Regions from separate parts of the Ectopseudomonas oleovorans genome, predicted to be linked through region 3. Evidence: riboswitches for the same ligand, from Rfam matches in the RefSeq annotation. Region 3 holds a riboswitch; each other region holds the start of a gene.
The links. A riboswitch is a leader RNA that binds a small molecule or an ion and turns the genes downstream of it on or off. The one in region 3 is predicted to bind cobalamin.
Positions count from the first base shown of each region.

Region 1: another riboswitch for cobalamin. It lies ahead of cobW (cobalamin biosynthesis protein CobW); the one in region 3 lies ahead of N5J71_RS06725 (TonB-dependent receptor domain-containing protein).
Region 2: another riboswitch for cobalamin. It lies ahead of cobG (precorrin-3B synthase); the one in region 3 lies ahead of N5J71_RS06725 (TonB-dependent receptor domain-containing protein).

Region 1 covers NZ_JAOCLK010000024.1:66,712-68,971, reverse strand. The annotation lists gene cobM (precorrin-4 C(11)-methyltransferase) at 1-168, opposite strand, end outside; gene N5J71_RS13715 (cobalamin biosynthesis protein) at 165-602, opposite strand; cobalamin riboswitch at 689-882, shown strand; gene cobW (cobalamin biosynthesis protein CobW) at 978-2,027, shown strand; gene cobN (cobaltochelatase subunit CobN) at 2,102-2,260, shown strand, end outside.
Region 2 covers NZ_JAOCLK010000024.1:40,754-43,013, reverse strand. The annotation lists gene cobG (precorrin-3B synthase) at 1-1,083, opposite strand, end outside; cobalamin riboswitch at 1,177-1,501, opposite strand; gene cbiE (precorrin-6y C5,15-methyltransferase (decarboxylating) subunit CbiE) at 1,682-2,260, shown strand, end outside.
Region 3 covers NZ_JAOCLK010000009.1:52,519-54,778, forward strand. The annotation lists gene dxs (1-deoxy-D-xylulose-5-phosphate synthase) at 1-821, shown strand, start outside; cobalamin riboswitch at 894-1,086, shown strand; gene N5J71_RS06725 (TonB-dependent receptor domain-containing protein) at 1,170-2,260, shown strand, end outside.

The sequences.
Region 1 (2,260 bases), on a different contig from region 3:
CAGCTCGGCGGTGTTGACTACCTGCTCGGCGCTGTGACCCTGCAGCACGGCTTCGGGCACCAGCGAGCCGGCATAGAGAATCACCGGGCAGCTGTGGATAAGTCGCTGGCCCTTGACGGTGATCAGTTCAGGATCGCCGGGGCCGGCACCGATAAAGTAGACAGTCATGCAGGTTCTCTATCGAAGGTGGCCAGTGCACAGGTGGCGCTGGCGCTGCGGGTTTTCTCTCCGAGCAGGCAGGGCGATGTGCCCAGGCGCGCTGCCAATGCCAAGGCACAAGGCTCCGCTACGGCGGGACTGCCTGTGGCTGCTTGAGTCAATGCACTGCCGGCGGTCATGGCTTGATAGGTGCTCAGTTGCTCGGGTGCGAAGAACACCAGCTCCAGGGCCAGGTGCTCGGCCAGGCCGTGCAGGCCGGCTTCGTCGCGCTTGTGAGCGATGCTGGCCAGGGCGGCGAGGTTGTTCACCGTCAACTCATGCAAAGCCAGGCTGTGGATAAGCAGGTCGAGCAGCTCGTCCTGGCTGCAGCCACGGCGGCACCCCAACCCGGCGACGACCAGTGTCGTTGAGGCGGATAGGCGATCTGAGGGGGTCGGCAACATGAGTGATGTTCGGGCTGTGCGGTGGCGTAGCTCATCATGGCACCTGCCAACGGTCAACCGCGATTGACCGGCCGCTGCGGCCTGCGTAGCCTTCTCGCTTTCGAGGTTCTTCCCGGCATGGCGCCGGGGAGCTAAGAGGGAACAGGGTGATGCCCTGGCTGCCCCCGCAACTGTAAACGGTTATGCCCTTCGTTAGACCACTGCCAACCGGCGGGAAGGTGAAGGGATGCGCGTAGCGCAAGCCGTGAGCCAGGAGACCTGCCTCGACTGACTAGCCACTTGCTCGGACGGGGTGATCCGACGCGGCCAGCACGCCCTTGCGTGCTCGCCTGCGCGTACCCGTCCGCCGAACTTACCGACGCCACGGGGCCCGCCATGAAAACCCTCGCCAAACTGCCTGTCACCATCGTCACCGGTTTTCTCGGTGCCGGCAAAACCACTCTGCTGCGTCACCTGCTGGCCAATGCCGGCGGCCGTCGTATCGCGGTGATCGTCAACGAGTTCGGCGAGCTTGGCATCGATGGCGAAATCCTCAAGCAATGCTCCATCGGCTGCAGCGAGGAGGAGGCCAATGGCCGTGTTTTCGAACTGGCCAACGGCTGCCTGTGCTGCACCGTGCAGGAAGAATTCTTCCCGGTGATGCGCGAGCTGGTGGCGCGCCGTGGCGATCTTGACCATATCCTCATCGAGACCAGCGGCCTCGCGCTGCCCAAACCGCTGGTACAGGCCTTCAACTGGCCAGAAATCCGTAACGCCTGCACGGTCGATGCGGTGATTACCGTGGTAGACAGCCCGGCAGTGATCGCCGGCACCTTCGCCGCCTTCCCCGATCAGGTGGACGAGCAGCGCAAGCTCGACCCCAACCTGGATCATGAATCGCCGCTGCACGAACTGTTCGCCGACCAGTTGGCCAGCGCCGACCTGGTGATCCTCAACAAGGCCGATCTGCTCGACGCCGAGGCACTGGCCGCCGTGCGCGCCGAGGTGGCCGAAGAGCTGCCGCCGGCAGTCAAGGTGATCGAGGCGCACGGCGGCGAACTGCCGCTGGACGTGCTACTCGGCCTGAACAGCGAAACCGAGCTGCATATCGACAGCCGTCGCACCCACCATGACGATGAAGACGAAGACCACGATCATGAGGAATTCGACTCGTTCCACGTGGAACTACCGGAAACAGAGGAGGCGCGCCTGCTGGCTGCGTTGAAGGACGCTGTGGCCAAGTACGGCATCCTGCGTGTGAAAGGCTTCGCTGCCATCCCTGGCAAACCCATGCGTCTGCTGGTGCAGGGCGTTGGCCAGCGTTTCGACCGCCACTTCGACCGCGCCTGGCAGGCCGACGAGCCGCGCCTGAGCCGCCTGGTGGTGATCGGCCAGCAGCTCGACCGCGCGGCTATCGAAGCCGAGCTGAAGGCGGCGCTGGCTTGATAATGATCGCCCGCAAGCGGGCTCCTACACACCCTGTAGGAGCCCGCTTGCGGGCGATGTACTTGGATTCGTAGATGCACTTACTGCGCACCCAACCCGGCGCTCAACTGCCGGCAGACAGCATCGCCGACCTCGGCCAGACGCCTGCCGATCTGGTGATCCTGTGCACGGGTGATTCGCACCTTTCCCTGTTAGCCGAAGCCGCCCGGCAACTGCCGGACGACTACCCCAGT
Region 2 (2,260 bases), on a different contig from region 3:
CAGCAGCTCCGCCAGGTGCAGGGCGTGGTGTTTGCTATCGGCCAGGCCGCGCTCGCAGGCCGCCGCGCCGGTGCAGGCGACCAGGCCGAGCAGCGGTTCGTCGATATGCGTCAGCAGGCCGAGCTCGCCTAGCGCCGCCAGCAGCTCACCGCTGGCGGCTTCCGGCACATTGCCCAGCAGCACGCCCTGCCAGGGCGTCAGGCGTAAATTTCCATCGCCGTGGTGCTCGCTCAGTTGGGCCAGCGTCAACAGTTGCTCGGCGTGCAGCCGGCCTAGTTGGGCGCCAGCAGCGACCATACACAGGCCGCTCTGCGCCTGTGGATAAATACCAGCCGGGACGTGGTCGAGCGGAGCGCTCTGCTGCCAATTGACCGGCACCGGTTGCAAGGGAAAATCCAGACGTGCTTGCAGACGTTGCAGCAGTTCGTCGGCTGGGATCTGTTGCAGCAACTGGCGCATGCGCGATTGCTCGGGTGTCGCCAGTTCGAGGAACAGCTGCAGGAGTTGGCGCACCAGCTCTACGCCGTGTGTCGCTTCGATGCGCGCCAGCGGCGTCTCGACAGGGCAGCCGGCCAGGCCCAGCAGCAGGTGCTGCTCGTTCTCGGCGACCAGCCATAGATCGTGTGGGTGTTCGCGCATGGCCAGGGCTTCGCCGCCGTCCAGTTGCAGGGCGAACTTGGGTGAAAGGGCATGTAGTGCCGGGGTGTCCTGCAACAGGTCGAGCAACTGGCCAGCCAGCGGGCGTACGTCCAGCCTCGCTTGCGGGTCGAGGCCGGCGGCAGGGCTGAGCATCAGGTTGCGCACGTCGTCGGCGGCGGCCACTCGCGGGCCGAGGCCGGCACCGAGGAGGGCATCGATCAGCGGCGCTTCCTGGCCGGGGAGCACGCCACGAATTTGCAGGTTGCTGCGGTTGGTAAGCTCCAGCACGCCACTGGCATGCTGCCGCGCTGCCTCGGCAATCGCCCGCGCCTGGGTGCTGCGCAGCACGCCGCCAGGCAGCTTGATGCGGCAGATGCCACCGTCCAGCGCAGGCACGATGCGCAGCAGGCCGGGGCAGGCGGAAGGGCGGACGGATGTGGGCAAGCGGTCACCTGTGGATAACGACGCGGCGACCGAACCAGCGAAATCCCATAGGGGACTCCATGGCATCGGTACACCCCGCCCGATGTTGGCACTCGCGACCAGCGTTCGTCGGCAGGTCTCCTGGCTGACAGGTCTTGATCCGCTGCGCCTTCCCGGTACAGGCCGTTGAAAAACTATCTGCGTTGGCAATACGGCGTTAAAAACGGCCTCAAAATGCTCATTTACAACACGTAAACTGCGTTTTTTCGGTCGTTTTTGCCTTGTCTTGCCTGCCTCGCTTACGTTTTTCAGCGGCCTGTTTCCAGTGGCCGATTGCGTTGGACTCGCTGTTTACAGTTGCGGGGGCAGCCACGGTTTTACCGTGTTCCCTCTTGGGGAAACTCTGAAATGGCCATTTACCGTCACTCCCGCGAAGGCGGGAGCCCAGGTAGTACTGAGATTCTGGATTCCCGCCTGCGCGGGAATAACGACTATTTCAGAGTTTCCTTAGGCCCTTTACTGAGTCGTATCGACTCAAGGGCACCGACGAAGGCGCTATTATGCCCGCTTTGCCCCGAGCGCGGACAGGCGCTCCGTCGGGCCTGTGCGAGGACATTGGATGAAACCCTGGTTGACCCTGGTCGGCATCGGCGAAGACGGCTACCCCGGCCTGGGCAAGGCCGCGCGTCGCGCCTTGCTGGCGGCCACGCGCATCGTCGGTGCGCCGCGCCAGCTGGCGCTGTTGCCGCCGTGCATCACGGGCGAGCGGGAAACCTGGCCCAGCCCCTTCGATCTGCAGCCGTTGCTGGCCCGACGCGGCGAGGCGGTGTGCGTGCTGGCCAGCGGTGATCCGATGTTCTATGGCGTCGGTGCCAGCCTGGCGCGCCAGGTGCCGGTCGACGAGTTGCAGGTGTTGCCTGCGCCGTCTTCGGTGTCGCTGGCGGCGGCGCGCCTGGGCTGGCCGTTGCAGGAGGCTGAGGTGGTCTCCTTGGTCGGCCGGCCGCTCGCCACGCTCAATGCCCGTCTCTATCCCGGTACGCGCCTGCTGGTATTGAGCGCCGATGGTGACACCCCTGCGCAGGTCGCCGAAGCCTTGTGCGCACGTGGTTTCGGCGCCAGCCGCCTGACTCTGCTGGAGCACCTTGGCGGGCCTGACGAGTGCCGCATCGAGGGCCTGGCCGCGAGCTGGAACCTGCCA
Region 3 (2,260 bases):
TGGTGGCGTTCAGCGAGCGCTTCCCCGAGCGCTACTTCGACGTCGCCATTGCCGAGCAGCACGCCGTCACCCTCGCCGCCGGCATGGCCTGCGAAGGTGCCAAGCCGGTGGTGGCGATCTACTCCACCTTCCTCCAGCGCGCCTATGACCAGTTGATCCACGACGTCGCCGTGCAGCACCTCGATGTGCTGTTCGCCATCGACCGCGCCGGCCTGGTCGGCGAAGACGGTCCGACCCATGCAGGCAGCTTCGACCTGTCTTACCTGCGCTGCATCCCCGGCATGCTGGTGATGACGCCGAGCGACGAGAACGAGATGCGCCGCATGCTCACCACCGGCCACCTGTTCGACGGCCCGGCAGCGGTGCGCTACCCGCGTGGCACCGGCCCCAATGCAGCGCTCGATGCCGGCCTGGAGCCGCTGGAAATTGGCAAGGCGGTGGTGCGCCGCCAGGGCAAGGGCGTCGCCCTGCTGGCCTTCGGCGTGCAACTGGCCGAAGCCCTGCGCGTCGGTGAAACCCTGGATGCCACGGTGGTCGACATGCGCTTCGTCAAGCCGCTGGACGAAGCGCTGCTGCGCGAGCTGGCAGGCAGCCACGAGCTGCTGGTGACCATCGAAGAAAACAGCATCATGGGCGGCGCCGGTAGCGCGGTCAGCGAATTCTTCGCCGCCGAGAACATCCAGCTGCCGATGCTGCACCTGGGCCTGCCCGACTACTACGTCGAGCACGCCAAGCCGAGCCAGATGCTCGCCGAGTGCGGCCTCGACGAAGCAGGGATCGAACGCGCGGTACGTGAGCGTCTGAGTTTGCTTCAGGCCTGAGCATGAAGCCCGCTCATCGCTGAATGAGCGGCGCTTGCTTGTCATTCATATGCGTGCGCACTAAGGTGCGCGCCATTCATGTTCCGCCAGGGTGCGCTGCGCAAGCGGCGTTAAACGGGAAGTCGGTGTAAATCCGGCGCTGCCCCCGCAACGGTAATCGACTGCAAGTGCTGAGCTTGCGCCACGTCCAACAGCCACTGGGCCAAGCCTGAGAAGGCGGACCTGGGTCGAGAGCCCGGAGACCGGCCCAGGCGGTGCGACCGGTGTTGCGGAGGGCAGCACGGTCAAGCGCCGTCCTGCGCTTGCGCCTGCCCTCCTCGACCGTCTGCCGACCGTTGAGGAAAGAGAATGAAACTGTCCCGTCTGGCTCTGGCCATCGCCGTCATGCCAGGTCTCTCGCTGGCCGCCGAGCCCTACGTGGCCGAGCCGCTGGTCGTCACCTCCGGGCGCCTGGCCGAACCGCAAGCGCGGGCCACCGCCGCCACCACGGTGTTCGAGCGGGACGACATCGAACGTCTGCAGGTCAGTAGCGTCGCCGAGTTGCTGGAGCGCGTGCCCGGCCTCAGCGTCGTCCGCACTGGCGGTGCTGGCAGCCAGACGGGTGTGTTCCTGCGCGGCACCAGCACGGCACAAACCCTGGTCCTGGTCGACGGGCAACGTATCGCGGCGGCCTCAAGCGGCACCAGCAGCCTGGAGTTTCTCGCCCCCGAGCAGATCGAGCGTATCGAAGTGGTACGTGGCGCGCGTTCGGCGCTGTATGGCTCCGACGCCATTGGCGGGGTGATTCAGATTTTCACTCGTCAGGGCGATGGCCGCGGCCTCAAGCCTTACGCGCGCCTGGCGGCAGGCAGCGACAGCACGTACCAGCGCAGCCTTGGTCTCGCCGGTGGTGACGAACGTACGCGCTTTAACCTCAGCGCAGCGTTGGACGAGACGGCCGGCATCGACGCCACCCGCGACGGTTTAGGCGCCAACAGCGACGATGACGCCTATCGCAACCGCTCGCTCAGCCTGAATCTGTCGCACAGTTTCAATGACGATCTGCAGGTGGGCTTTAGTGCTCTCGATCAGCGCGGGCAGGTTGAATACGACGATGTTTTTACCGGCCTGCTACCGACAACGGACTTTCAGGTCAGCAGCCTTTCCGGGTTCATCGACGGCCGCCTCAACGACCGCTGGAGCAGCCGCCTGGAAATGGGTCACAGTAAAGACCAGCGCGACACGGGTGATGACTCGCCGCTGGCGTCAACCGATTCATTCTTTACCTATACCACCTATCGCGACTCGGCGAGCTGGGTAAATACCCTGACCCTCACCGACCACCAGCAAATTCTGGCTGGCGCCGACTGGTACGAGGATCGCCTGCACAGCAGCGCAGACTTCGCGGAGGATTCACGCTGGAACCGCGCGGCTTTCGTCCAACACCGCTACAGCGGCGA